4 regions of the Pseudomonas sediminis genome follow, and region 4 is predicted to be linked to each of the others. Evidence: riboswitches for the same ligand, from Rfam matches in the RefSeq annotation. Region 4 holds a riboswitch; each other region holds the start of a gene.
The links. Region 4 has a riboswitch for cobalamin ahead of AAEQ75_RS08165 (TonB-dependent receptor). Riboswitches for the same ligand answer to the same signal wherever they lie in the genome.

Region 1 (7,216 bases), 770 kb from region 4:
GGGTTCTGGAGTTGTATGTACCGGCTGCTCCTGCTCATCGTGAGCATCGTTCTTCCTTCGCTCGTGGGCGCTGTTACCTTCGACGAGCAGACTCGCGCCCTGCCGCTGGGACAGAGCATGTACGTGTTCGAAGACGTGCGTGGCGATGCCAGCATCGACGATATCGCCTCGCCGGCTGTACAAGGCAGCTTCCGCCTGCATGACAAGCCTGTGCTCAATGCCGGCTATTCGCGCTCTGTGTTCTGGCTGCGGCTGGATTTGCACTACTTGCCGCAGCAGGCACAGGGCCCACGCAACTGGCTGCTTGAACTGGCCTATCCGCCGCTCGATCACCTTGAGCTCTACCTCCCCGACGAGGCCGGTGGTTTCACTCTGGCACAGCGTACCGGCGATTCTTTGCCTTTCGACATCCGCCAGATCCGCCAGCACAACTACCTGTTCGAGCTGAATCTCGAGCCGAACCAGAACAAGCGCATCTATTTGCGCCTGGAAAGCCAGGGCTCGATCCAGGCGCCGCTGACACTGTGGGCACCCAACGCCTATCTGGAAGAGCAGCCCGCGCGTATCTACGTGCTTGGCATCATCTACGGCGTGCTGCTGGTGATGCTGGTGTACAACCTGTTCATCTTCCTCAGCGTGCGCGACACCAGCTACCTCTATTACATCCTTTATATCGCCTCGTTCGGCCTGTATCAGGTCTCGGTCAACGGTGCTGGCATCGAGTATTTCTGGCCCAACAACCCCTGGTGGGCCAATGCCGCGACGCCATTTCTGATTGGATCGGCCGCCTTGTTCGGCTGCCAGTTCGCTCGCAGCTTCCTGCACACAGGCGAACACAGCCCCTGGGTCGATCGCCTGTTGCTGCTGCTTATGGCCTGCGGCGCAGGGGTGATGATCCTGGCGCTGAGCATCAGTTATGCCACGGCATTGCGTCTGGCCACCTACCTGGCCCTGCTGTTCACCGTGGTTATCTTCGCCGCCGGTATCCTCGCCTGGCTGCGCGGTATGCGCGTGGCGCGGTACTTCATCTTCGCCTGGACCGCCTTTCTCATCGGCGGCATCGTCAACACGCTGATGGTGCTTGGCTACCTGCCCAACGTGTTTCTCACCATGTATGCCAGCCAGATCGGCTCGGCGCTTGAAGTGGGCCTGCTGTCGCTGGCTCTGGCTGATCGCATCAACGCGATGAAGGAAGAGCGCACGCGCATCCTCCAGGAAGCCGGACGCAAGCTCGAAGCGTTGAACCAGGAGTTGGCCGACAGCAACCGCTTCAAGGACGAGTTCCTCGCCACCGTCACCCACGAACTGCGCACGCCGATGAATGGCGTGATCGGCTCGCTGGAGCTGATGCAGACGGTGAAGATGGACATCGAGCTGGAGCAGTACCAGAAGACCGCCGCGACCTCCGCACGCGATATGATGCGCATGGTCAACGATATCCTCGCCCTCACCGAACTACAGGCCGGCAAGCTCTATCCGCGGCGCGAGACGTTCAGCCTGCGCGGGCTGTTCGATGGTCTGCGTGCCCAGTACGCGCCGCGCGCTGAGGACAAGGGGCTGACCTTCGCCCTGGAACTGGACGACAACCTGCCCGATACCCTGGAGGGGGACGCCGCCAAGCTGGCGCAGGCGCTGGGCTATCTGCTGGATAACGCCATCAAGTTCACCAGCGAGGGCGGTGTGACCCTGCAGGTCGGCCGTGCCGATAGTGTGGGTGGCAACCTGCCGCTGAGCGTGCTGGTCTGCGACAGCGGTATTGGCTTCGCTCATGAGGGCGATCTGTATCAGCGCTTCCATCAGCTCGACGGGTCCATGACCCGCAAATATGGCGGCCTGGGCATTGGCCTGGCGATCTGCCGGCAACTGGTCGACCTGCTCGGTGGCAGCCTCAGTCATGAGTCGCAGCCCGGATTCGGCAGCCGTTTTCGTCTCAACGTGCCGCTGACGTTGCCGCAGCAGCAGGCGGCGCCGATCGTGCGTCCGCCGCGTGCGCAGAGCGGCACGGTGCAGCGCCAGGCGCAGCAGTGCACGGTGCTGATCGTCGAGGACAATGCGATCAACCAGTTGGTGACCCGCGGCATGCTGCTCAAGCTGGGCTACCGTGTGCGAACCGCCGACAACGGTGCCGAAGCGCTGGAGCTGCTACGCAATGAAAGCGTCGATGCCGTGCTGCTGGATTGCCAGATGCCGGTGATGGATGGCTTCGCCACTTGCCGCGCACTGCGTGCCCTGCCGGGGTGCACCGAACTGCCGGTGCTGGCGATCACCGCCCATAGCCACAGCGGTGACCGCGAACGCTGCCTGGCCGCAGGGATGAGCGATTACCTGGCCAAACCGGTGAAGTTCGAGGAGCTGCGCGTGCTGCTGCACGACTGGGTGCTGTGCCGTCCAGCCACGGTTTCCGGCGGCGCTGCTCCGCTCTGACACCCCGCAGCCTCATTCTTGGGATAGGCCGCGGATTTGGCCGGATCGTCCCTTTAGCCATGGTCTGAATCCTGATTCACTGCATGCAAGTGAATCAGGGTTCAGACCATGGCTTATCGCATCACCGAAGCTCGACTCGACCGCGATCAGGCGCAGCGCCAGCGCATCCTCGACTGCGCCTTGCTGCGAGTGGCAGAGGGCGGTTTCGCCGCCCTGACCATGCAGGCGCTGGCCGATGATGTCGGTATCGCCACGGGCAGTCTGTACCGCCACTTTCGTAGCAAGGGTGAACTGGCCGCCGAGGTCTTCGCCGCTGCCAGTCAGCGTGAGGTGGATGCCCTGGCCGCCGCCCTGCGCGGGCCGGGCAGCGCCAGTGAGCGCTTGCGCATCGGTCTTGAGCAGTTCGCCGCCCGCGCCTGGCACAGCCGCCGCATGGCTTTTGCGCTGATCGCCGAACCGGTCGATCCGGAGGTCGATGAGCAGCGCCTGCTCTACCGCGAAGCCTACGCCGAACTGTTCATCGATCTGTTGGAGGAGGGCGCCGGGGCCGGTGAATTTCGCGTCGAGCAGATCGGCCTGATGGCGGCCTGCCTGGTCGGCGCGATTGCCGAAGCGCTGGTCGGCCCTCTGTCGCCACCTGCTCGCGCCGCGCGCGAAGCCGGTCAACCCACCCTGGAGCTGGCGCAGGTCAGCGCCAGTCTTGCCACCTTTTGCCTGCGCGCCGTCGGCGCCGAGGAGCCCACGCGATGAGACCCAGCCTGCATGCCGAAACCCACGAGGTGTTCAACCAGGTGCCGAGCCTGGATGGCGCCAACCTCTATCGCCTCGATCTGCCATTGCAGGAATGGACTCGTCGTTATGACGGCGCCTGGGCAGACGAGCGCCTGAGCGCCTATGGTGCGCTTGCCGGTGGAGCGCTGATGCAGGCCGGCTTTCTCGCCAACGAGAACAAGCCAGTGTTCAAGAGTCATGACCGCTACGGTAATCGTATCGATCTGGTGGAGTTTCACCCGGCCTACCACGAGCTGATGCGCACGGCGGTCGAGCACGGTCTGCCGTCGCTGCCCTGGACCGACCCGCGCGCCGGCGCCCATGTCGCCCGCGCCGGACTGACCTATATGCACAGCCAGGCCGAAGCGGCCAGTGGCTGCCCGCTGACAATGACCTTTGCCGCGGTGCCCGCCATTCGCCTGCAGCCCAACGTGGCCGAGCAATGGCTGCCGAAGATCCTCGCCACCGAGTACGACCCGCGCAACCTGCCGATGGAGCAGAAGACCGGCGTCACCATCGGCATGGCCATGACCGAGAAGCAGGGCGGCACCGACGTGCGCGCCAACACCACCCGCGCCTATCCCATCGGCCTCGGTGGGCCGGGGCAGGGCTACGAGCTGGTTGGCCATAAATGGTTCTGCTCGGCGCCGATGTGCGACGCCTTCCTTACCCTGGCTTACACCGACAAGGGCCTGTCGTGTTTCCTGCTGCCGCGTCATCGCCCGGACGGCTCACGCAACGCGTTTTACATCCAGCGCCTGAAGAACAAACTGGGTAACTGGGCCAACGCTTCCAGCGAGGTGGAGTATCGCGGCGCCTTCGCCTGGATGCTCGGTGAGGAAGGGCGCGGCGTGCCGACCATCATCGAGATGGTGGCCATGACCCGCTTCGATTGCATGGTCGGCTCCAGCAGTCTGATGCGCCAGGCGCTGACCCAGGCCGCTCACCACTGCGCGCATCGTCAGGTGGGCGGCAAGCTGCTCGCCGACCAGCCGTTGATGCAGAACGTGCTGGCCGACCTGGCGCTGGAGAGCGAAGCTGCGCTGGCGCTGTGCATGCGCATGGGCCGCGCGCTCGACCACCAGCATGACGCGCAGGAAGACAAATTCGCTCGTCTGGTCACAGCCGTGGGCAAGTACTGGATCTGCAAGCGCGCGCCGGAAATGATCTACGAGGCCAGCGAGTGCATGGGGGGCGCCGGTTACGTCGAGGAAACCATCCTGCCGCGTCTGTACCGCGAAGCGCCGGTCAACTCGATCTGGGAAGGCTCCGGCAACGTGCAATGCCTGGACGTGCTGCGCGCATTGTCCAAGGAGCCCGGCGTACTCGATGCGTTGTTCGCCGAGCTGGGCGATGGCCATGGCGATGCCCGTCTGAAGGCACATATTCAGCGTCTGAAAGCCGATTTTGCCGATACCGCCGATATCCAGTACCGCGCGCGCCAGCTCACCGAAGACATGGCCGTGGCGCTGCAGGCCAAGCTGCTGCTGGAGGCGGGCAACGCCACCGTCTCCGATGCCTTTATCGCCAGCCGGCTGGAAGGCCGTGGCCGGGTCTATGGCACTCTGCCGCGAGGTGTCGATGTCGAGGCGTTGCTGGCGCGTAGCACGCCGCACCTGGCCTGACCGGAGGCCCGCATGCAAGCACATCCGCGTTATCGCGAGTTGGTCGAGCGAGGCTTCGCCGATGCCAACTTCATCAACGACCTGGGCATTCGAGCTACCGACTGCGGCCCAGGTTGGGTCGAGGCGGAGCTGAACATCCTGCCACGCCACCTGCAGCAGAACGGTTTCATCCACGCTGGTGTACAGACCACTCTGGCCGATCATGCGGCCGGTGCTGCCGCCGCGACGCTGGTGGCCGAGGGGCAGACGGTGCTGACCCTGGAGCTCAAGGTCAACCTGCTGCGTCCGGCGCGCAGTGCACGCCTGTTCTGCCGCGCCGATGTGCTCAAGGCCGGGCGCCAGGCCACGGTGGTCGAGGCCGAGGTGTTCAGCGAGGAAAACGGCCAGAAACGCCTGTATAGCAAGGCTTCGGTGACCATGGCGGTGGTGACGTTGCCGGTCTGAACGAGGGCTGAGAGCGGATTGTCTGGCACGCTGTTTTTTAGCCGGGCAGGCGAGTAATCTTGCCGCTGATGGTTCTGCGTGCACGTACGTGACGCGGATGAAAAGGGAACAGGGTGCGGCGAATCTCGCCAATGCCCTGGCTGCCCCCGCAACTGTAAGCGGCGAACGATGCCCTCATGCCACTGACTTCGGTCGGGAAGGCGGGCGGAGTGCCAAGCCGTGAGCCAGGAGACCTGCCATCGACAACGGGCGTTCCGCCCACCCTCTATCCGAATCGTCGCGCGGTGGGCGCGGCAAAGGAACTCGCATGCATATCGAACCCGGTGTCGTCGAAGGCGCCAAGATCCTGCTCAGCTACGCAACGGCCGTCACCGCTTTCGGCCTGACCGCCAAACTCGCCCTGGACAGCGTCCGCAGCAACGGCGGTGCCGCCGCCCTGGCGCTGCGCAGCCTGCTGACCACCGCCCTGGTGTTCTGCTTCTTCGAAGTATTCCCGCATCACCCGGTGGGTGTTTCCGAGGTGCATCTGATCCTCGGTTCGACCCTGTTGTTGCTGTTCGGTGCCGGTGCAGCAGCCATCGGTCTGGCGGCTGGTTTGCTGCTGCAGGGGCTGCTATTCGCTCAGTTCGACCTGCCGCAGTACGGCATGAACGTCACCACGCTGTTGATCCCGTTGTGGGGCATCAGCTTGCTGGCCAAGCGCATCGTTGCGCCCGGCACCGCCTACGTCGATCTTTCCTACAAGCAGGCGCTGGCGCTGTCGACTGCCTATCAGGGCGGCATCGTCGCCTGGGTTGCGTTCTGGGCCTTCTACGGTCACGGCTTCTCCAGCGAGAACCTGGCGGCCGTGGGCAGTTTCGGTCTGGCCTACATGAGCGTGATCTTGGTCGAACCGCTGATCGACCTGGGTGTGCTGGCTGGTGCCAAGGCGCTGTCGCGCTTCAGCCAGGGGCCGCTGTTCAACGTGCGTTTGCACCAGACGGCCTGACCCAGTCGCTTAGCGGCGGCGCTGCCAGATCATCTTGCCGGTATTGCTCTCGGTGACCAGGTACTGGTCGCTGAAGCGGTAGTAGGCGGCGGGTTGATAATCGGCGGCGCCTGCCAGGCGCACCATCAGCATGCCGCCTTGGCTGCGCCATTGGCCGCTGTACTGCATCTCGCCGGGGCTGTCGTAGCTCCAGTCGCTGCCGCCGCCGACCGAGCGACTCCACTGGGTGACGCTACCGTCGGCATTCAGTTGAAGGGTCATCAGGGTGTTGAACGAAGCGAAGTTGGCACCGCCGCTGTTGATGATCTTTTCGTGTACCCAGGTGCCGACCAGTGCCGAATCCTGAGTGCCTGCGGCGGAAGGCGTCGCCGCCGTTGTTGCGGCTTCGCGCTGGAACAATGCCTGGCGTTCCAGCACCTCGCCGTTGCGGGGATTGCGCGCCGCAATGCTGGTGTTGAGCATGGCGTTGGCATAGGTGGCGTTCATGTTGGCCAGCAGGAGACCGGTCTGTGGTTCACTGATCTCGGCACGTAGCAGTTTGCCGTCGTAACGGCCTTTGACGATCAGGCGCAGATGCTGGTTCTCCACGTACTCGCCTTCCACCACGGTGTCGTTCTGACGCAAGATCAGCTCGCTCGACTGGCCGTCGAGGGTGGCCCGGTAGTGGCCATCGAGTTCACCGGCTTGAGTACTTGAGCATAAGGCCACGACCAACAGCATAACGATTGCACGACGCATGAAGATGACCTCTGGGCAATTGCTCCAAGCCTAGTCGTTGGCAACGCGATGTGAGGTCTGTCGAGCTATGTTTTCGTCACCGTATGCAGGCAAGATAGGCGCGTACGTTCAGTCAGGAAGATGCACAGTGAAAGCCTGCTCAGATGATTTCATCATTGCCCATACCCCCGAAGAAGCAGTCGACCGCCTTGCCGCCCTGCACCAGGAGGCCACCGGTGCCCTGAGC
Region 2 (7,216 bases), 660 kb from region 4:
ACTTCGTCGGCGTGGCCGGGCTCGACTGCCACACCTTCGTCGCCATGGCCAAACTCTCCGGCCTGGTGCCGACAGTGGGTGTGGTCTCCGGCCGCTGCTTCGCCGGCAACGCCGCGCTGCTCGGCTGCTGCGATGTGATCATCGCCACCCGCAACGCCAGCATCGGTATGGCTGGCCCGGCGATGATCGAAGGCGGCGGACTGGGCAGCTTCACCCCCGAGCAGGTCGGCCCGACCAGCGTGCAGGGCCCCAACGGGGTGATCGACGTGCTGGTGGTGGACGAAGCCGCCGCGGTCGCCGTGGCCAAGCAGTACCTGGGCTATTTCCAGGGCCCGCTCAGCGACTGGCAGTGCAGCGATCCCCGCGAACTGCGCCAGGTGATCCCGGAAAACCGCCTGCGCGTGTACGACATCCGCAAGGTCATCGAACTGCTGGCCGACGACGGCAGCGTGCTGGAACTGCGCCGCCAGTTCGCCCCCGGCCTGATCACCGCGCTGATTCGCATCGAGGGCAAGCCGTTCGGGCTGATCGCCAACAACCCCGCACACCTGGGCGGCGCCATCGATGCCGTGGCCGGCGACAAGGCCGCGCGCTTCCTGCAACTGTGCGAGGCGCATGACCTGCCCATCGTCTCGCTGTGCGACACCCCCGGTTTCATGGTTGGCCCGGAGGCGGAGAAACAAGCCACGGTGCGCCACGTCTCGCGCCTGTTCGTCACCTCCGCCAGCCTCACGGTGCCCTTCTTCACCCTGGTGCTGCGCAAGGGCTACGGCCTCGGCGCCCAGGCCATGGCCGCCGGCAGCTTCCATTCGCCGCTGTTCACCGCCGCCTGGCCCAGTGGCGAATTCGGCGCCATGGGTCTGGAGGGTGCGGTGCGCCTGGGCTTTGCCAAAGAGCTGGCGGCCCAGCCGGACGAGGCCGCGCGCCAGGCGCTGTTCGACAAGCTGGTGGCCAAGGCCTACGACAACGGCAAGGCGCTGAACATGGCCAGCTATCTGGAGATCGACGCCGTGATCGACCCAGCCGACAGCCGCGCCTGGCTGCTGCGCGGCCTCAATGCGGCGCCGCGCCCGCCCCGGCGCGATGGCAAGAAACGTCCCTTCGTCGACACCTGGTAAGGAATTGGCTATGTCCGCGTTAGCTGTTGCCAAGCAGTTCCGGGAAGGTTCGGAGCCTTGTAGGGTGGGCTTTAGCCCACGCTGACCGTCGGTGGTGGGCTGAAGCGGAGCGCCGCCCGGCCCACCCTACGGCCCTTTCCCCCCAACACTTAACTCAGACATAGCCAAGGAATTATCCATGCACATCGACCATCGCCTGCTCGCCGTTAACGGCATCGAACTGAGCCTGTACAGCGCCGGCCCGGAGCATGGCAAGCCGGTGTGGCTGCTGCATGGCTTTCCCGAATGCTGGTACGCCTGGCATCCGCAGATCGAGGCGCTGGCCGCCGCCGGCTACCGGGTGTTCGCCCCGGAGATGCGCGGCTATGGCGCCAGCAGCGCGCCGGTCGATCCGGCGGCCTATGACCTGCTCACCCTGTGCGGCGATATCCAGGCGGCGATGGACAAGCTCGGCCAGCGCGAGGTGGCGGTGGTCGGCCACGACTGGGGCGCACCAGTGGCCTGGCACCTGGCGCTACTGGAGCCGCAGCGAGTCAAGGCGCTCGGCGCGTTGTCAGTGCCCTTCGGCGGCAGGCCGAAACGCCCGGCCATCGAGATGATGCGCGAGGCCTACGCCGGGCGTTTCCATTACATCCTGTATTTCCAGCAGCCGGGTGTGGCCGAGGCCGAACTGGACGAGGACATCGGCCGCAGCCTGCGCCTGCTGCTCGGCGGCCTCGGCGATGCCCTGCTGGCAACGGACAAACCAGCCAATGCGCGACTGTTCGACGGCATGCCGGATGACCTGCCGCTGCCGCCCTGGTGCAACGAGGCGATGTTCGCCCACTACCTGCGCACCTTCGAGCGCCACGGCTTTCGCGGCGCGCTGAACTGGTACCGCAACTTCGAGCGCAACTGGCAGCGCACCGAGCGTCTGGCCGGGCTTCAGGTGGAGCAGCCGACGCTGTTCCTGCTCGGCGAGAACGACCCGGTCGGGCGCTTCGAGGCGCCGACGCTGAAACGCATGGGCGACAAGGTGCCGCACCTGGAACGCCATGATCTGCCCGGCGCCGGCCACTGGCTGCAGGCCGAATGCGGTGAACGGATCAGCGTACTGCTGCTGGACTTCCTCACACGAAACTACCAGTAACGGCGATATGGACAGCAGATTGGGCTGTTTTCCCGGCATCAGGTAAACTGCCGCATCTTTTACACCTATAACGATTCGCCTGATGCCGACCACTTTCCACGAGATCCCCCGCGAGCGCCCGTTGACGCCGCTGCTCGACAGCGCCAACACGCCCGACGAACTGCGCCGCCTGGCCGAAGCGGACCTGGAAACCCTCGCCGACGAACTGCGCCAGTACCTGCTCTACAGCGTTGGCCAGAGCGGCGGGCACTTCGGTGCCGGCCTCGGCGTGATCGAGCTGACCATCGCCCTGCACTACGTCTTCGACACCCCCGATGACCGTCTGGTGTGGGATGTCGGCCATCAGGCCTACCCGCACAAGATCCTTACCGGTCGTCGCGAACGCATGGGTACGCTGCGCCAGAAGGACGGCCTGGCCGCCTTCCCGCGGCGCAGCGAGAGCGAGTACGACACCTTCGGCGTCGGCCACTCCAGCACCAGCATCAGCGCGGCGCTGGGTATGGCCATCGCAGCCCGCCTGAAAGGCGAGAAGCGCAAGAGCGTGGCGGTGATCGGTGACGGTGCCCTGACCGCCGGCATGGCCTTCGAGGCGCTCAACCACGCCACCGACGTCAACGCCAACATGCTGGTGATCCTCAACGACAACGACATGTCGATCTCCAAGAATGTCGGCGGCCTGTCCAACTACCTGGCCAAGATCATCTCCAGCCGCACCTACGCCAGCATGCGTGAGGGCAGCAAGAAGATCCTCTCGCGCCTGCCCGGCGCCTGGGAAATCGCGCGCAAGGTCGAGGAACACGCCAAGGGCATGCTGGTGCCCGGCACCCTGTTCGAAGAATTGGGCTGGAACTACGTCGGCCCGATCGACGGCCACGACCTGCCCACCCTGGTGACCACACTACGCAACATGCGCGACCTCGACGGCCCGCAGTTCCTGCATGTGGTGACCAAGAAGGGCAAGGGCTTCGCCCCGGCCGAGCTTGATCCCATCGGCTACCACGCCATCACCAAGCTGGAACCGGTGACTCCGGTCGCCGCGCCCAAGAAACCCAGCGGCCCGAAATACTCCAACGTGTTCGGCCAGTGGCTGTGCGACATGGCCGCAGCCGACAACCGCCTGGTTGGCATTACCCCGGCGATGAAGGAAGGCTCGGATCTGGTGGCCTTCAGCGAGCGCTTCCCCGAGCGCTACTTCGACGTCGCCATTGCCGAGCAGCACGCCGTCACCCTCGCCGCCGGCATGGCCTGCGAAGGTGCCAAGCCGGTGGTGGCGATCTACTCCACCTTCCTCCAGCGCGCCTATGACCAACTGATTCACGACGTGGCCGTGCAGCATCTCGACGTGCTGTTCGCCATCGACCGCGCCGGCCTGGTCGGCGAGGACGGCCCGACCCACGCCGGCAGCTTCGACCTGTCCTACCTGCGCTGCATCCCCGGCATGCTGGTGATGACGCCAAGCAACGAGAACGAGATGCGCCGCATGCTCAGCACCGGCCACCTGTTCGACGGCCCGGCGGCGGTGCGCTACCCGCGCGGCACCGGACCCAATGCAGCGCTGGATGCTGGTCTGGAGCCGCTGGAAATTGGCAAGGCGGTGGTACGCCGCCAGGGCAAGGGCGTCGCCCTGCTGGCCTTCGGCGTGCAACTGGCCGAAGCCCTGCGCGTCGGTGAAACCCTGGATGCCACGGTGGTCGACATGCGCTTCGTCAAACCCCTGGACGAAGCCCTGCTGCGCGAACTGGCAGGCAGCCACGCGCTGCTGGTGACCATCGAAGAAAACAGCATCATGGGCGGCGCCGGTAGTGCGGTCAGCGAATTCTTCGCCGCCGAGAACATCCAGCTGCCGATGCTGCACCTGGGCCTGCCCGACTACTACGTCGAGCACGCCAAGCCCAGCCAGATGCTCGCCGAGTGCGGTCTCGACGAAGCCGGCATCGAACGCGCGGTGCGTCAACGCCTGAGCCTGCTGCAGGCCTGAGCATGAAGCCCGCTCATCGCTGAATGAGCGGCGCTTGCTTGTGATTCATATGCGTGCGCACTAAGGTGCGCGCCATTCATGTTCCGCCAGGGTGCGCTGCGCAAGCAGTGTTAAACGGGAAGTCGGTGCGCTCATCACGAGCAATGCCGACGCTGCCCCCGCAACGGTAATCGACTGCACCCGCTGAGCGTGCGCCACGTCCAACAGCCGCTGGGCCCTGCCTGAGAAGGCGGACATGGGTCGAGAGCCCGGAGACCGGCCAAGGCGGTGCGACCGGTGTTGCGGAGGGCAGCACGGTCAAGCGCCGTCCTGCGCTTGCGCCTGCCCTCCTCGACCGTCTGCCGACCGCTGAGGAAAGAGAATGAAACTGTCCCGTCTGGCTCTGGCCATCGCCGTCATGCCAGGTCTCTCGCTGGCCGCCGAGCCCTACGTGGCCGAGCCGCTGGTCGTCACCTCCGGGCGCCTGGCCGAACCGCAAGCGCAGGCTACCGCGGCGACCACGGTGTTCGAGCGGGACGACATCGAACGTCTGCAGGTCAGTAGCGTGCCCGACCTACTCAGCCGCGTGCCCGGTGTGTCTATCGTACAAAGCGGCGGTCGCGGCAGCCTCACCAGCCTGTTCCTACGTGGTGCCAACGCCAACCAGACCTTGGTGTTGGTCGATGGCGTACGCCTGAATGCCGCCGCCAGCGGCCTAGCCCGTCTGGAGTTTCTCAGCCCCGAGCAGATTGATCGTATCGAGGTCGCGCGCGGCGCCCGCTCGGCGCTTTACGGTTCCGACGCCATTGGCGGTGTGATCCAGATATTCACTCGGCGCGGCGAGGATGGCCTGCAGCCGCGCCTGCGCCTGGCCGCTGGCAGTCAGAAGACCTTCGAGCGCAGCCTGGGTCTGGCCGGCGGCGACCAGCGCACCCGCTTCGACCTCGGCGCCAGCCTGGTCGAACGCGCCGGCTTCGACCGTTCCCAGGACGGCCGCGGTTACGACAACGATCACGACGGCCTGCGCCGCAAGGCCTTCAACCTGAGCCTGGAGCATCGCTTCAACGACCGCCTAAAGGGCGGCCTGAGCCTGCTCGAGCAACGTGGCGAGAGCGAGTACGACGACCTGTTCAGTTTCGATCCGGGCAACCCCAGCGAACGCTTCAGCGTCTCCAGCATCGCCGGCCATCTCGAAGCACAACTCGCCGACGACTGGAGCAGCCGTCTGGAACTCGGCCATAGCGAGGATAAGAGCGAGAACCGCGACCCGCTGAATGCCGACAACAACTATGTCTACAACACGTACCGCGACAGCGCCGGCTGGATCAACACCCTGCGACTCGGCGACGCTCACCAGTTGCTGCTCGGCCTCGATTGGTACGAAGACCGCCTTGGCAGCGACAGCGACTTCAGCCGCAGCAAACGCTGGAACCGGGCTGCTTTCGTCCAACACCGCTATCGTGGCAACGGCTTCGCCACCGAACTGGGCCTGCGCCACGACGACAACCAGCAGTTCGGCAGCGAGGACAGTTGGAGCGCAGCGCTGACGCTGGACCTGGCCGAGCATCTGGATCTGGTGCTGAGCTACAGTGAGGGTTTCCATGCGCCCACTTTCAACGACCTCTACTTCCCGACCATTCCGTTCTACGGCGGCAACCCGGATCTCGCCCCGGAACGTTCGAAAACCTACGAGGCACAACTGCGTGGCGATCACCTGGATACCCGGTGGAGCCTGTCAGCCTACCGTACCGAGGTCGAGGATCTGATCACAGTGGTCAGCGACCCGGTGACGTTCTTTAGCACCCCAATGAACGTCAGCAAAGCGCGCCTGCAGGGCCTGGAACTGAGCATCGAACGCGAACTGCTGGGCTGGCAGGCGACCCTCGGCGCCAGTCTGCTAGACCCGCGTGACCGCGACAGCGGCCACATTCTGCCGCGCCGAACGAAGCGCAGCCTGAGCCTGGACCTAGATCGTCAGTTCGGCGCGATCGCCGCCGGCATGACCTGGCAGGCCTTCTCCGGCCGTTACGACGATGCCGCCAACAACCGCAAGATCGCCGGCTACGGCCTGCTGGGCGCACGCGCGAGCTGGCAGATGAGCGATGAGCTGCTGTGGCAAATCAAGGTCGACAACCTTTTGGACAAAGACTACTCCCAAGCCCTGTATAGCCGACCAAACGATCCGTTCTTCAGCAACGTTAGCTATTACGGCTACCGCGAAGAAGGCCGCAGCGCCCTGCTCTCACTGACCTGGACGCCGCAACTCTGATCTTGGTGCGCACGGCGCACCCTACCACCGCTGTAGGATGCACCGTGCGCACCGCCTGAGAGGGCTACCGCGCCCCCGCCATCCGCTCACATAACTGTTCGATGGCCCCGAGCATCTGCCAGCTGGGTCGTTCCAGGCCCTTGTCCGGCACAGCCCAAACCTGGCGGTGGCGCACCGCGTGCAATTGCGACCAGGCCTGCCAGGCGCTCAGCTCGGCATTGCTGCCACCAAGAATCACATCGGGATCACGCGCCAGTACCGCCTCGACGCTGATCTGCGGCGCCGGCTGCGGCAGGTCCTCGAACAGATTGCGCGCGCCACACACCTGCAGCGCATCGCCGATCAGTTGTTCGCCACCGATGGTGTACAGCGGTTGGTGCCAGACCTGATAGAACACCGTCAGGGGCTGCTCCCGCTGGTAGCGCTGGCGCAGCGCGTGCAGCTCGGCGCGAAACTCGGCCGCCAGCCGCTCGCCCTGCTCCGCCCGGCCCACTCGCTCGCCAATGCGCACGAAGGCCTCACCGAGTTGGTCAAGGCGCTGCGGCTCGACGATCAACAGGTCGATACCGAAACGCTGCAACTGCGCTTGTTGCGCCGGCGGCACGCTACCGGGTGCGATCAGGATCAGATCCGGCGCCAGCTGCAACAGTCGCTCGAATTCCAGCTGACCATAACGACCAACAGTGGGCAGGTGCGCCAGCGCGGCGGGACGCTCATCGCCTTCGAGCACGCCGACCAGCAGT
Region 3 (7,216 bases), 1.8 Mb from region 4:
GCTCAGGGTCTGCTCGATGCGCTGCGCAGTGCCGGTGATCTGGCGCAGGACGCTGGCGGCATGCTCAAGGAACTGCTCAAGGGCGGCTTCTCGCTCGATGAGCGCTTCGATTTGCCGCGCCTGGAGAAGGCTGACAGCCTCAACCGCAGTCTGCTCGATGGCCTGCAGTCGCTGATCGCTGGTCAGCCTGGCAAGGACGCTAACGCGAGCTGATTATCGCCGGTGTTAAACTGCGCACCTTGCTGATAGTGAGGTGCGCTCATGATGCCTGAATGCCAACTTTTCGGAACCCTGGGCTGCCATCTTTGCGAGGTGGCCGAGGCGTTGCTCATGCCATTCGTCGAGAATGGCCTGTTGGTCGAGTTGATCGACATTGCCGAGCATGAGGGGATGGTCGAGCAATACGGATTGCGTATTCCGGTATTGCGCCGTTGCGATAATGGCCGCGAGCTGAACTGGCCATTCGATGCCGAGCAGGTGGTGGCCTTTCTGAGTTGAGAGAGTCAGTTCGACAAAACGCAGCCAATAAAAAACCCGCCGATTAAGGCGGGTTTTTGATTTGGTCGGAGAGACAGGATTCGAACCTGCGACCTTCTCGTCCCGAACGAGACGCGCTACCAAGCTGCGCTACACTCCGAATGCCGCGTATTCTACCGAAAAACTTTTACCGCACAAGGGGTTAGCCCGAAAAAAACTACGAGTCGGCAACCCGGTTGTCGACTCGTATCATCCATCTGTCCGGCCGATATGGGCGCTCAGGCTGTTGCCTCAGAGCTCCTTGACGGTTTGCACCTGATCTTTGTTGATCGTGGCGCGTTTGCCGTCGAGCTGTTCGAACTCGTAGAAGCCGGATTCTTCATCGAATTTGGGCTTGTCCACGGTCTGGATCTCACGGCCGTCATTCAGCGTGATTACCGACGGCGAGGAGCAGCCGGCCAGTACAGCGAGGCCGATCGTCATAAGCAGGGCGGGGATTATCCGTTGGTTCATGGTCTGTCTCCTTGAGTACAAAAGATGGGGCTATACCCTCGCTCAGACGTAAAACTGTCGTATGAGTTCCGCTGAGTGCGTGGTGTTTCAGTGCGAAGGGGCGTGACTCGCCAAGGTTTCCGGCGTATTGAGGTTGGCCAGTCGTGCATCCTCTATGGGGCAGTCGACAGCGATGGGCGCTAATTTACCGAACCAGCGCTGCGGGCTGCGTTCTCCGGATTGCCATGCGCGTTCCAGGTCGTCTTTCAGTCGTGTCGGCAGCAGGCAGAACAACGGTTGCCAGTAGTTGCCCTGGCGAATCACCACCGGTTGGGGCCCCGCGTGCGCCAGCAGCGACTCGATCAGCGCGTGGTCGACCAGCGGGGCGTCGCAGGGCAGGACTAGCATTTGCTCATGGCGTGCCGCAGCCATGCCGGCGCGGATACCAGCCAGTGGGCCCTGAAAATCCTGATCCTCGTCGGTGACCAGTTGGTCGGCATAAGGCGCATAGCGCTCGGTGTTGCGGTTACAGGAGATGATCAGGTCGTCGCTCAAGGGTCTGGTCAGGTCATGCAACCAGGCGATCAGTGGGCGGCCGCGCCAGTCCAGCAAGCCCTTGTCGCGGCCACCCATGCGCTGGCCTCGGCCGCCGGAAAGCAGCAGCACCGAGCAGGGGAGTAGCGGGTTGGATACGGGCATGCGGGCGGTCTCCGAAGACAGTCTGTGTGATATAACAGCGCTCATTCTCTCCCAATTGGATGCCTGCCATGAACCACAAGGCCGATGCGGTTTTCGTGCCGCTGAACATTGCCGTGCTGACCGTTAGCGACACACGCACGTTGGAGACCGACACCTCGGGTCAACTGCTGGTCGACCGCCTGACCGCCGCTGGCCACCAGTTGGCCGCTCGCGTTCTGCTCAAGGATGATCTCTACAAGATCCGCGCCCAGGTAGCGACCTGGATCGCCGAGGATCAGGTGCAGGTGGTGGTGATCACCGGCGGTACCGGTTTCACTGGACGTGACAGCACGCCGGAAGCGGTCGCCTGCCTGCTGGACAAGCAGGTCGATGGTTTCGGCGAGTTGTTCCGGCAGATCTCCGTGGCCGATATCGGCACTTCTAGCATCCAGTCGCGCGCGCTGGCCGGTCTGGCCAACGGCACCCTGGTGTGCTGCCTGCCGGGCTCGACCAATGCCTGTCGCACTGCCTGGGACGGCATCCTCGGTGAGCAACTGGATGCGCGCCATCGTCCCTGCAACTTCGTGCCGCATCTGAAGCAGGTGGGCGCCTGCGAGACGCGCGGATGACTACCTGTTGCGATCATCCCGGACTGTTGCCGATGGAGGCGGCGCTGGAGCGCCTGCTGGCTTTGGCAGAGGCGGCGCCCATCGAGCAGACCGAACAGGTGGCGCTGGCCGACGCCGATGGCCGGGTGCTGGCTGAGCCGCTGATCGCGGCTCTGGATCTGCCGCCCTGGGCCAACAGCGCCATGGACGGTTATGCGCTGCGCCTGGCTGATTGGAGCGGCCAGCCTCTGCCGGTCAGTCAGCGTATTCAGGCTGGTGCTGCGCCTGCGCCCCTGCAGCCGGGTACCTGTGCGCGCATCTTCACCGGTGCGCCGCTGCCTGCAGGTGCCGATACCGTCGAAATGCAGGAGAACGTCGAGCTGGATGAGGCGGGGCGGGTGCACTTCCGTGAGCCGCTGAAAATTGGCCAGAACGTTCGAGCTCAAGGTCAGGAAACCCGCGTAGGCGAAGGTGTGTTGCCAGCCGGTACGCGCCTGGGGCCTATCGAGCTAGGGTTGGCGGCGTCTTTGGGGGCGGCGCAGCTTTCGGTGCGCCGGCGTCTGCGCGTTGCGGTGCTGTCTACTGGCGACGAACTGGTAGAGCCAGGTCAGGCGCTTGGCCCGGGGCAGATCTACAACAGCAATCGGCGTCTGCTGATTGCCTGGTTGCAGCGGCTGGGCTGCAGCGTTGTGGATGCGGGCATCTTGCCCGATGATCTGCAGCGTACCCGCGAAGCGCTGGGGGCCTTGGGCGAGGTCGATCTGATTCTCTCCACGGGTGGCGTTTCGGTGGGGGAGGCGGATTTCCTTGGCATAGCCCTGCGTGAGGCGGGCGAACTGGCGCTGTGGAAGCTGGCGATCAAGCCGGGTAAGCCGCTGACCTTCGGTCATTATCAGGGGGTTCCGGTAATAGGTCTGCCGGGCAACCCTGCTTCGACACTGGTTACCTTCGGACTGCTGGCGCGTCCTTATATTTTGTGTCGTCTTGGCGTTCAGCGGGTCGAGCCGTTGGGCTTCGCGGTACCGGCAGGTTTTACCTGGCGCAAGCCGGGCATGCGCCGCGAGTACCTGCGGGCGCGTCTGGAGCAGGGGCGTGTGGTGCCTTACGCCAACCAGAGTTCTGGCGTTTTGCGCAGCGCCGCCTGGGCAGAAGGCTTGGCCGAGGTCATGGAAGGCAGTACGCTGGCCGAGGGAGATATGTTGCGTTTCATTCCGCTCAGCGAGATTCTCGGCTAGGTTTCCGAGTCGCCCGACCATGCAGATGGTTGGGCGCTTTAGATGAAATGGCGAGACCACTGAGTCACAATTCTGTCGATAGAATTTGCAAATGGGCTTGGTAGAGGGCATAGTCGCGGACTTGTTAAATTCACTCGACACGGTCGTGCCCATGCTAAAACGCTTCGCACCCCTCGTGCCTATTGCACTTACAGTCTTTCTCGCTGCCTGTGCCGGCCATGCGCCGCAGACGCAGCCGCAGCAACCGATCAGCGATGCAGCAGTCGAACCTGTGACTCGCCTGATGATCGAGCAGGATGAACCTGCCGATGATGAGATCAACGCGCTGATCGACGATCAACCCTATGAAATGCCGCAACTGGCCGACAGCCTGCTCGATCTCGGGCGTTCGCTGATCGGTACCCGTTATCGCTACGGCGGTAGCTCGGTACAGTCTGGTTTCGATTGCAGCGGTTTTGTCGGCTACCTGTTCCGCGAGGAAGTCGGCCTGGAACTGCCGCGTTCCACGCGTGAGCTGATCAACCTCGATGCGCCGAAGGTGGCGCGCGCCGATCTGGAACCGGGTGATCTGATCCTGTTCAATGATCGTGGTCGTGGTCGCGTCAGTCATGCCGGCATCTACCTGGGTGATGATCAGTTCATCCACTCCAGCAGTAGTCGCAGTGGTGGTGTGCGCATCGACAGTCTGGACGACAGCTACTGGAACCGCAGCTATCTGCAGGCCAAGCGCGTCCTTGCCCTGGCTCCGGTTGAAGATCAGGTCGCTGCCAAGCGTCATAACTGATGCATACGGCGTAACTGCAGAATCTGTTCAAGGGCTGTCTTGTCAGCCTTGAGCAGGTGCTGAGGGTTGCGCCGTTTGTCTGCAAGCTGCAGAGTAGAGCGCATTCAGGCTCAGGATCGCCTCGCTTATGCCCGTCACGACCCGTGTTGCCCTCATCGCTCTCGCTCTGCTGCTGAGTGCTTGCAGTAGTCGCGCTCCCTCTCCCCAGCCTATCTATAGTCCTCCAGTCTCTGCTTCGTCCTATCAGGGTGGTGCCGAAGATGTGCTGTTCCGCGCCCTCGGCCTGGTTGGTACGCCCTATCGTTATGGTGGTAATACCCCGGAAGGCGGTTTCGACTGCAGTGGCCTGATTGGCTACGTTTATCGCGATGCTGCCGGTATCAGTCTGCCGCGTTCGACGCGTGAGCTGAGTGCGATGCGCACCCCAGATGTCCGTCGCGATGCCCTGAAAAGTGGTGACCTGGTGTTCTTTGCCACCAATGGCGGACGCGCCGTCAGCCATGCCGGCATCTATGTCGGCGACGGCCGCTTCGTGCATGCCCCCTCTACCGGCGGTACGGTGCGCCTGGACAGCCTCACCAGCGGTTATTGGCAGGGCGTCTATCTCGATGCCAAGCGCGTCATCACGCCAGAGCTCGCGCGTAATCCCTGAATTACTGTCCATGGTCGATCCCATTCGCCTACCGCCTCAGCCCGAGGTGTGCGAGCTGTGCGCGCGGCCCGTTGCGTTGACGCGTCATCATTTGATTCCCAGGGCACTGCACGACAAGACCTACGTGCAGAAGCGCTTCGCTCGTCATGAGCGCATCACGGCTACGCTTTGGGTCTGCCGCGCCTGCCACAACCAGATTCACCGGCTGTTCAGCGAAAAGGAGCTGGCGCTGACCTACAACAGCCGTGACGCGCTGCTGGGTGATGAGCGCCTGCGCACCTTCGTCGAATGGCTGGCCAGCAAGCCGCCGGGCTTCACCCCCAGGCATTGAGCGGTCTCGACGTTGACGCGCAGGGCTGCCAGCCTCTACCCTGCGCGCCTTGCTTCAGGTGCCCCGAGTTGCCGTGAATGGTAGCCATGGGGTGAAACAGGGAAGCCGGTCCGAATGCCGGCGCTGCCCCCGCAACGGTAGGTGAGTCAAACACCGCTCAAGGCCACTGTGTATTTGCACGGGAAGGCGCGGTGCCGAACCTTTGGGTTCGCTCACAAGCCCGGAGACCGGCCTGTCGCATTTTCACGGCATCGCGGAGGGCGTTGTCCGGCCGACGCTCCGGTTTTTCCGGGATGTTGTGCTTCCTGTCTTCCGCTCGCCTGACCAGCCATTGGCACCAGGGTGAGGACGCGCGGACCATCGCGATCTGCTCCCCATCGTTGCTCGTACTGTTTACCGACAGCCGACGCGGGTGCCTGATGTACAGGAGCACAGCATGAGCGAGTCCACCGATCGCGATGCCCGCCACAAGGCGCGCATGCAGCGCAAGAAAGCCCTGATCGACGAGAAGATTGCCCAGGCCCAGGACGAATACGGTTTGTTGCTGGTGCACAGCGGCAATGGCAAGGGCAAGAGCAGCAGTGCCTTCGGTATGGTCGCGCGTGCGCTCGGTCATGGCCTCAAGGTCGGTGTGGTGCAGTTCATCAAGGGGGCGGCCAGCACCGGTGAAGAAACCTTCTTCCGCCGTTTCCCCGAGGAAGTCAGCTATCACGTGATGGGTGAAGGCTTCACTTGGGAAACCCAGGATCGTCAGCGCGACATCGCCAAGGCGCAGGAAGCCTGGGTGGTCGCCCGGCGTCTGCTCAGTGACGAAACCGTCGGCCTGGTGGTGCTGGACGAGCTGAACATCGCACTCAAGCACGGTTATCTCGAACTAGACGCAGTGCTGGCCGATATCGAGGCTCGGCCGCTGCTGCAGCATGTGGTGGTGACCGGACGTGGCGCCTTGCCGGGGATGATCGAGGCGGCCGACACGGTCACCGAGATGAGCCTGGTCAAGCATGCGTTTAAATCCGGGGTAAAGGCGCAGAAGGGCATCGAATTCTGATGGAAGCACGTCACTGTCCGGCGCTGTTGATTGCCGCCCCGGCTTCCGGCCAGGGCAAGACTACCGTGACTGCTGCCCTGGCGCGTTTGCATACGCGCCAGGGACGGCGGGTGCGGGTGTTCAAATGTGGGCCCGACTTTCTCGACCCGATGATCCATGCTCGTGCCAGTGGCGCACCGGTGTATCAGCTCGACCTGGCCATGGTCGGCGAGGCGGAAAGCCGCCGCCTGCTGTGGCGGGCCGCTGGCGAGGCTGATCTGATCCTGATCGAAGGGGTGATGGGGTTGTTCGACGGTAAGCCGTCGGCGGCCGACCTGGCGCGTCATTTCGGCGTGCCGGTGCTTGGGGTTATCGACGGTGCGGCCATGGCGCAGACCTTCGGTGCGCTGGCCCACGGTCTGGCTACCTTCCAGCCGGATCTGCCCTTTGCCGGGGTGCTCGGCAACCGCGTCGCCAGCACGCGCCATGGCGATATCCTGCGCGATGCCCTGCCGCCCAGCATCCACTGGTTCGGCGCCTTGCCGCGCAGTGCCGCGGTGGAATTGCCCAGCCGCCATCTGGGGCTGGTGCAGGCGGGCGAGTTGGCCGATCTGGATGCGCGCCTGGACGCCGCCGCCGATGCCCTGGCCGCCAGCGCCAACGTCGACCTGCCGCCAGCGGTGAGCTTCGCCGCGCCGCAGTTCGATGAACCTGCGCCATTGCTGAATGGCGTGCGCATCGGCGTGGCGCGTGATGCCGCGTTCGCCTTCCTTTATCAGGCCAATCTCGACCTGCTGCAGGCGCTAGGCGCCGAATTGCGCTACTTCTCGCCACTGGTCGATAGCGCCTTGCCCGACGTCGACAGTCTGTACCTGCCTGGTGGTTACCCCGAGTTGTACCTCTCCGAGCTGGAGAGCAATCAGGCCATGGCT
Region 4 (7,216 bases):
AGCATCGCCAGGAAAAACACTCCGCCGATGGCAGCGGTGACGATGCCGATGGGCAGATCCTGCGGCGCCAGCCAGGTACGCGCGGCGACATCGACCCAGACAAGGAACAGTGCTCCGAGCAGCGCCGCCACCGGCAGCACGCGGCGATGCTCGGCGCCGACCAGAAAACGCGCCACGTGCGGCAGCATCAGGCCGACGAAACCAATGGCGCCGGACAGCGACACCAGCACGCCGGTGAGCAATGAGGCCACCACGAACACCAAAAGGCGCACGCGGCGCGGTTCCAGGCCCAGGCTCACCGCACTCTGCTCGCCGGCCATCAGCGCGTTCAGCGCGCGGCCCAGGCCGAGCAGTACAGCCAACGCCAACGCCAGGCACAGCGCTGGCAACCAGAGCAGCTCCCAGCGCGCCAGACCGAGGCCGCCGAGCATCCAGAACAGCACCGAGCTGGCCGCGTGTGGGTTGCCCAGGTACAGCAGCAGATTGCTCGCCGCCATCATCACGAACGACACCGCCACTCCGGCCAACAGCAGGCGATCACTCTCCAGCCGCCCACTGCGACTGGCGATAGCCAGCACCAGCAGCATGCTCGCCAGCGCACCGGCGAAGGCCGCCAGCGGCAGGCTGAGCAGGCCGGCGAATTCGCCCAGGTAGAGCACCACGAGCACCGCGCCGAAGGCTGCGCCGGAACTGACCCCGAGCAGGTGCGGATCGGCCAGCGGGTTGCGCGTCACCGCCTGCAGCGCCGTGCCCACCAGCGCCAGCCCGGCGCCCACCAGCGCGCCAAGCAGCACCCGCGGTGCGCGCAGTTGCCAGACGATACTGTCCTGGCCAAGGCTCACCGCTGCATCGGGCACGATGCCGAACAGGTGCTGGCCGAGGATCGCCAGCACCCGCTCGAGCGGCACCTGCGCCGCGCCGAAACCCAACGAGACCGCGCAGGACAGCGCCAGCAGTACACCCAAACCGAGCAGCAACAGACGAAATCGACTCACTGGGCGAAGACCTCGGGGTGCAGCGCCGCCTCCAGGGTCTCGATGGCCGTCGCGTTCTCCAGGCTCGGCGTGACGGCCAGGTAGGACAGCACCACGAAGCGTTCTTCGCGGATCGCCGTCACGCCTTGCAGCGCCGGATGTTGCAGGAGGAAATCGCGCTTCTGCGCCGCCGTGCGCTCGCCGTAATCGACGATCAGGATCAGCTCCGGGTCCTGCTCGACCACCGACTCCCAGCCAACCTTCATCCAGTTGGCCGCCACCCCGTCCATCACGTTGCGCCCGCCGGCCGCCTCGATCAGCGGTTGCGGCATGCCCAGGCGCCCGGCGCTGAAAGGCACGTCTTCACCGCTGTCGTAGACGAACACCCGCGGCCGTGTAGGCTGCTGGCCCAGGCGCGCGTCGACTGCCGCCACACGCGCCTGCATGCCGTGCACCAGGTCATCGGCACGCGCCTCGACGGCGAAGATGCGGCCGAGGTTGCGCAGGTCGTTGTAAACATCGTCGAGGCTGGCGACGCGGCCGGGCGTGACGTGCGCGCAGGACTCGCTGAGTTCGTACACCGGAATGCCGAAGCGCTCCAGGCTGGCCGGGGTGACCTCGCCGCCGATGCGCATGCCGTAGTTCCAGCCGGCGAAGAAGAAGTCAGCGCCAGCATCGAGCAGGTTCTCCAGCGACGGATAGCGCGCCGCCAGCTCGGGCAGATCATCCAGATCGGCTTGCAGCTCGGGGGTCGGCGTCTTCCAGCCGCTGACGCCGCTATAGCCGACCATGCGTTCTTTCAGGCCCAAGGCCAGGAGCATGGCGGTCAGGGTGATGTCGTGGCTGACCGCCCGCTGCGGTGGCTGCTCGATGCTCACCTGGCGGTCGCAACTGGTGACGGTGACGGCCCAGGCGGGGCTGGCCAACGCCAGCAAAAACGCTCCTACAGATGCAACCGTGCGTAAACGCTTCATCAAACGATCCAGGTAATGCGCGGATAACCCGCCAGTGGATGGGTATCGACCAACGCCTGCACGCCGAACACCTGCTGCAGCAGCTCGGCGCTCAGCACCTCGGCGGGTGGACCGGCGGCCACCAGGCGGCCCTCATCCAGCACACAGAGGCGGTCGCAGAAGGCCGCCGCCAGGTTGAGGTCGTGGAAGCTGGCCAGGGTCGCCAGGCCCAGCGCCTTGATCTGCCGCAGCAGTTCCAGCTGGTAACGCGGGTCAAGGTGGTTGGTCGGCTCGTCGAGGATCAACAACTGCGGCTGCTGTACCAAGGCGCGGGCCAACAGCGCGCGTTGTTTCTCGCCACCGGACAGTCGCGCGAACGGCTGTTGCGCCAGGCCACCGAGGCCAACGCGTGTCAGCGCCTCGTCGATCAGACGGCGATCCTCGGCATCGTCGCCATCGAACAGGCCCTTGTGCGGCGTGCGACCCATGGCCGCCACCTCCTCCACACGCAGGCCGAAGTCCTGGGGAAACTCCTGCAGCACCACCGCCACACGCTGCGCACTCCAGCGCGGCGAGCGCTGCCACAGCGCCTCGCCGTCCAGTTCGACGCTACCGGCACTGGGCCGCTGGAAGCGGTAGGCGCAGCGCAGCAGGCTGGTCTTGCCGCTGCCATTGGGGCCAATCAGCCCCAGCAGCTCGCCGTCGCCGACCTCCAGGTCGATGCCGTCGAGCAGCGGACGCTGGCCGTCGGGCGACCAGGCCAGCTCGCGAATGCGCAGGCGCGGCATCAGAAGCTGTAGTCCGCAGTGACGAACAACGAACGCGGCGCGCCCAGGTACCATTGCTCGCCAGCACTGCTGGCGGTAGTGGTGTACTGGCGGTCGAACAGGTTGTTCAGCTCCAGGCCCAGGCGCACGTCCGGCAGCGCCTGCCAGGCGAGAGTGGCGTCGACCAGGGTGTAGCCGGGCACCTCGATCTGGTTGGCCGCATCGGCGTAGCGGGCGTCGACGTAACGCGCGCCCATGCCAATATCCACCCCACTGCCGAGCGCCTTGTTCAGCCAGAGGTTGGCGGTGCGCCGCGGCACGTTGCTCGGCCGATTGCCGCTGCGGTCGCCAGCGCCTTCGACGAAGTCGTCGTATTCGGCGCGCACGAATGCGGCGTTGGCCGACACCTGCCAGCCGCGACCCAGGGCCAGCTCCAGCGTGGCTTCCAGGCCGTCAGAGGACTGCTGACCGATCTGCTCGGTGGGCGAAGCCGGGGTTTCGCGGCTGAGCAGCTTCTTCTTGACGATGTGGTAGGCGGCCAGCGTCCATTCGCCCTGGCCATTCCAGAACAGCTGCTTGAGGCCGATTTCGCTCTGCCTGGCTTCGCTCAGGTCGAACTGCTGCTGGCTCGGGCTGAGGGTCAGCAGGTTGTTCACCCCTTCGGTACTGGTGGCGTACTGGCCGTACAGCGAGAGGTCGGGCGTCAGGGCGAAGACCAGGCCGGCGCGCCAGTTGCCGCCACTCAAGCTGCGGTCGACGCTGCTATCGCTGAGCAGATCGTCACGCTGGATATGCACCTGATCACGCCGTACTCCAGTGACCAGCGACAGGCGCTCGGTCAGCTGGGTGCGGTTCTCGGCGAACAGCGAGAACTGCCGCGCCAGGTTGCGCTCGCGTGGGGCATAACCGCGTGGATCATTGCTCTGGTACTGACCGCCACCGGAGCCGGCAGGCGGGACAGTGTCGCTGAAGCTGCTGTCGAAATCGTGCTGGCGGGCGAAGTGGATGCGGTTGTAATCCACGCCCACCACGGTGCGGCTGTCGAGGCCGAACAGACTGTGATCCAGGGTGAAACTCTGGCGGTCGCCGACCTGTTCCTGGGTGTGCTTGATCTCGTAGAAGCTGCTGCGGTTGATCAGGTCGTCCGGTTGCCAACGGTAGGTCTCGGCGTTGCGCCAGTAGCGCTGGGTCTTGATGTAGTAGAGCTGGTTGCTGGCACTCAACGCATCGTTGATGCGCCAGTCGGTGGTCAGCCGGGTAATCTGGTCGTTGTAGCGAATGTCGGCATTGGCGACGTTGTAGTTGCGATCACGAATGCGCTCGCGGTACTTGCCAGCCACCAGCGGGGTGCCGAAGTAGCGCTCGGGGCTCTGGTCGCCGTGGTCGTGGGACAGGGTGAAGCTCAGGTCGTCGCTGGCATCCCAGCGCAGCGCGGCGCTCAGCGCCAGGCTCTCGGAATCACCGCGGTCGACCCAGCCATTGCTGGCCTGCTGGTTGAGGTTGAAGCGGTAGCTCAGGGCTTCGCTCAGCGAGCCGCCGCTGTCCAACGCGGCCTGGCGGCGGTCATCGCTGCCATAGCCGAGGCGCAGGTGGTTACGGATGTCACCCGCGAAGGGCTTCTTCGGCACCACGTTGATCACCGCGCCGGTTGCACCTTCGCCATAGAGCACCGACGCCGGGCCGCGCAGCACGTCGATGCGCTCCACCGACCAGGTATCCACCGGGAAGGTCACGGTGCCGGCGCCGACGTACTGGCGGGTGCCATCGTACAGCTGCATGGTCGCCGAATGGCCAGTGAAGCCGCGCGCCGACAGCGCAGTGCCGCCATTACCTGGGGTGCCGATGCTGCTGATGCCCGGCATGCGGGTCACGGCGTCCTGCACCGTCAGATTGTTGCGCCCACGCACTTCGGCGCCGCTGAGGCTGGTGGTGCTGGCCGGCGTTTGCAGCGCCGACAGCTCCAGGCGCGAGCCGGACGTAGTAGGTGTATGCAGATCGCTCTCGCCTTCCTCGGCAGCGTGCGCCTGGACGGTGACGTCAGGCAGATCGACTGGAGAGGCGCTGGCCATGGCCGAAGCAGCCAATAGCAACGCGAACGATGCACAGGTTTGGAACAGGGGATAGCGCGCCATATTGCTTCCATCGCAAAGAGAAAAGGCACGGCAATCCGATGGAAATGCGCAACAGCAGACAGGGGCACGGCGGCGCCTTACTGGAGTCAACGCCCGCCCACCGCGGGTTGCCAGACACAAACGACTCCAGGCCGGTCTCCGGGCTCGCGAGGGTCATGAACGCATCGCCTTCCCATGCGCGGGGCGCACAGTGGCGTATCGATGCGGTCGCTCGCTTACCGTTGCGGGGGCAGCGTCGGACTTCAACCGACTTCCCGTTTCACCTCACGCGCGGCGGCGTGAGACACCTGAAGCGGGGCGGATATGACCACCCACACCCGCTCAAGTCAAGGCGCGGGCAATTGGGAGTTGGACTCAGGCGTAGAGTGGACAACGCGCAGCTTGTCCACCATGGCGACTAGTTGCCGCCCTGCTCATCGATACGCAACTCCGGCAACGCCCTACCCGCCACCAGGCGCTCGTCGACCAGACGGATCACCGCCGCCTCGTCCTTGATGCCGTACCACTCGCCCTGTGGATAAAGGCTCGCGGTCGGCCCCAGGTCACAGGGAAACTGGCACTGGCTGCGGGTGATATGCACGCCGCCCTCGCACTCCAGCTTGCCGGCGGCCTTGAGCCGCTGGCGCAAGGTTTTCCACAGGCCCAGCGCGCCCTTGCGCGTGCAGCGCGGGCCGTTGCACAGCAGCAGGCGCTGCGCATGCGGGGGAATCTGCGACCAGGCGTGGTGTTCCGGCACGCCTGGCACGTCGCTGCAGGGGATATGCGCTTCACGGCGTTCGAGCAACGCGCCCAGGCCATCGAGCCAGGCATCTTCCATGGCGCTGCAAACCACGAATACCTCGCTCCCGTTACCGCGTTCGGCGATGCACTCGCGCAGCCAGTCGCGGTGCGCGGCATCGGCGCGTGGCTCCAGATCGACCACCAGCAACGGGCGTGGCGCCTCGATGATGGCCTGCCAGAAGCCGTCCTGTTCCGTGTCATGCAGATGCGCTTCACCCAGCAGCGTTTCGATACGCTGTTGCAGACGCTCGGACGATGCACCACGCCCCAGGCCGGGGCCGATGAACAGGATGCGCGCGTAAGGGGCTTGGCTCATGACAGTCTCCAAAAGGGCCGGCAGTCTAGCAGCGCAACGGCAAGCGTAGGGCGGGTGCACCCCGCCAGACCGGCGTTGGCGGGTTTCACCCGCCCTACAGGGACAGCGCCTCGTACAGAGCGTCCAACTCCGCGAACTCACGCGTTACCGCCGGCAACTGCGGGCGACGCAACAGCAGCACCGGCAATCCAAGCTCACGGGCAACTTGCAACTTCGGCTCGGTGGACGCGCTGCCGCTGTTCTTGCTGATCAGCACGTCGCAACGCAGGCGGGCGAACAGGGCGCGCTCCTCGTCCAGCGAGAACGGTCCACGTGCACCTATGATCTCGGCGCGCGGCGGCGCCGGCTCGGCCTGCAGGCAGCGCACCGTCCAGTGCTGGTGCTCAGGAATTTCATGCAGGTGCGTCAGTGGTTCGCGCCCGGAGGTGAAGAACGGCCGCTCGAACGGCGCCAGCGCGCGGGTCAGCTCATCCCAACCGTCCACTTCGCGCCAGTCGTCATCCGCGCCTGGCTGCCAGCCAGGGCGACGCAATGCCCAGCACGGCACGTCTGCGATTTCTGCGGCGCGAGCCGCGTTGTGGCTGATCTGCGCAGCGTACGGATGGGTCAAATCCAGCAGCAGCTCGATGCCTTCACTGGCGATAAAAGCTGCCAGGCCCTCGGCGCCACCGAAGCCGCCGACGCGCACGCGGCAGGCCAGGTCGTCCGGCACCCGGCCCAGACCTGCCAGGCTGTACACCGTCTCCGGGCCCAGCCGACGCGCCAGACGCAGCGCTTCGGTAGTGCCACCGAGCAGCAGGAGTCGCGCGCTCACGGCTTGCGCACCATCAGCAGGGTAATCGGCAACGCCGCGCGCCAGGTGTCGAAGCCGCCCAGCGGCTGTGCCTGGGCCACGGTCAGACGCAGCAGTTCACCGCCATGCTGTTCACGGAAGGCGACCAGGGCCGCCTCACTCTGGATAGTCACGGCATTGGCCAGCAGACGCCCGCCCGGCTTGAGCGCGGCCCAACAATCATCGAGCACGCCTGGCACTGTGACGCCGCCGCCGATGAAGATCGCATCCGGCGCCGGCAGTCCATCCAGTGCTTCGGGCGCATGTCCAGCGACCAGTTGCAGGCCGGGCACGCCGAGAGTATCGCGGTTCTGGCGGATATGCGCCTGACGCCCTTCGTCCGCCTCGATGGCGATGGCCCGGCAGGCCGGATGCGCGCGCATCCATTCGATGCCGATGGAGCCGCAACCGGCGCCGACATCCCACAGCAACTCGCCAGGCAGCGGCGCCAGCCGCGCCAGG

Region 1: another riboswitch for cobalamin. It lies ahead of AAEQ75_RS04480 (energy-coupling factor ABC transporter permease); the one in region 4 lies ahead of AAEQ75_RS08165 (TonB-dependent receptor).
Region 2: another riboswitch for cobalamin. It lies ahead of AAEQ75_RS05000 (TonB-dependent receptor domain-containing protein); the one in region 4 lies ahead of AAEQ75_RS08165 (TonB-dependent receptor).
Region 3: another riboswitch for cobalamin. It lies ahead of cobO (cob(I)yrinic acid a,c-diamide adenosyltransferase); the one in region 4 lies ahead of AAEQ75_RS08165 (TonB-dependent receptor).

Annotation. Positions count from the first base shown of each region.
Region 1 is NZ_CP154631.1:933,568-940,783, reverse strand. Features, by position in the region: gene AAEQ75_RS04500 (hybrid sensor histidine kinase/response regulator) at 16-2,424, shown strand; gene AAEQ75_RS04495 (TetR/AcrR family transcriptional regulator) at 2,533-3,174, shown strand; gene AAEQ75_RS04490 (acyl-CoA dehydrogenase family protein) at 3,171-4,820, shown strand; gene AAEQ75_RS04485 (PaaI family thioesterase) at 4,833-5,264, shown strand; cobalamin riboswitch at 5,317-5,519, shown strand; gene AAEQ75_RS04480 (energy-coupling factor ABC transporter permease) at 5,572-6,252, shown strand; gene AAEQ75_RS04475 (hypothetical protein) at 6,262-6,990, opposite strand; gene amn (AMP nucleosidase) at 7,058-7,216, shown strand, end outside.
Region 2 is NZ_CP154631.1:1,043,272-1,050,487, forward strand. Features, by position in the region: gene AAEQ75_RS04985 (acetyl-CoA carboxylase family protein) at 1-1,118, shown strand, start outside; gene AAEQ75_RS04990 (alpha/beta fold hydrolase) at 1,297-2,247, shown strand; gene dxs (1-deoxy-D-xylulose-5-phosphate synthase) at 2,330-4,225, shown strand; cobalamin riboswitch at 4,298-4,503, shown strand; gene AAEQ75_RS05000 (TonB-dependent receptor domain-containing protein) at 4,587-6,473, shown strand; gene AAEQ75_RS05005 (cobalamin-binding protein) at 6,538-7,216, opposite strand, start outside.
Region 3 is NZ_CP154631.1:4,502,487-4,509,702, reverse strand. Features, by position in the region: gene AAEQ75_RS21320 (DUF5610 domain-containing protein) at 1-213, shown strand, start outside; gene AAEQ75_RS21315 (glutaredoxin family protein) at 262-498, shown strand; tRNA gene AAEQ75_RS21310 (tRNA-Pro) at 561-637, opposite strand; gene AAEQ75_RS21305 (YgdI/YgdR family lipoprotein) at 769-990, opposite strand; gene mobA (molybdenum cofactor guanylyltransferase MobA) at 1,078-1,668, opposite strand; gene moaB (molybdenum cofactor biosynthesis protein B) at 1,737-2,276, shown strand; gene AAEQ75_RS21290 (molybdopterin molybdotransferase MoeA) at 2,273-3,490, shown strand; gene AAEQ75_RS21285 (C40 family peptidase) at 3,642-4,274, shown strand; gene AAEQ75_RS21280 (C40 family peptidase) at 4,402-4,926, shown strand; gene AAEQ75_RS21275 (hypothetical protein) at 4,937-5,257, shown strand; cobalamin riboswitch at 5,297-5,507, shown strand; gene cobO (cob(I)yrinic acid a,c-diamide adenosyltransferase) at 5,694-6,305, shown strand; gene AAEQ75_RS21265 (cobyrinate a,c-diamide synthase) at 6,305-7,216, shown strand, end outside.
Region 4 is NZ_CP154631.1:1,707,984-1,715,199, forward strand. Features, by position in the region: gene AAEQ75_RS08150 (FecCD family ABC transporter permease) at 1-995, opposite strand, end outside; gene AAEQ75_RS08155 (ABC transporter substrate-binding protein) at 992-1,948, opposite strand; gene AAEQ75_RS08160 (ABC transporter ATP-binding protein) at 1,948-2,715, opposite strand; gene AAEQ75_RS08165 (TonB-dependent receptor) at 2,715-4,826, opposite strand; cobalamin riboswitch at 4,939-5,132, opposite strand; gene AAEQ75_RS08170 ((2Fe-2S) ferredoxin domain-containing protein) at 5,224-5,922, opposite strand; gene AAEQ75_RS08175 (cobalt-precorrin-6A reductase) at 6,017-6,736, opposite strand; gene cbiE (precorrin-6y C5,15-methyltransferase (decarboxylating) subunit CbiE) at 6,733-7,216, opposite strand, start outside.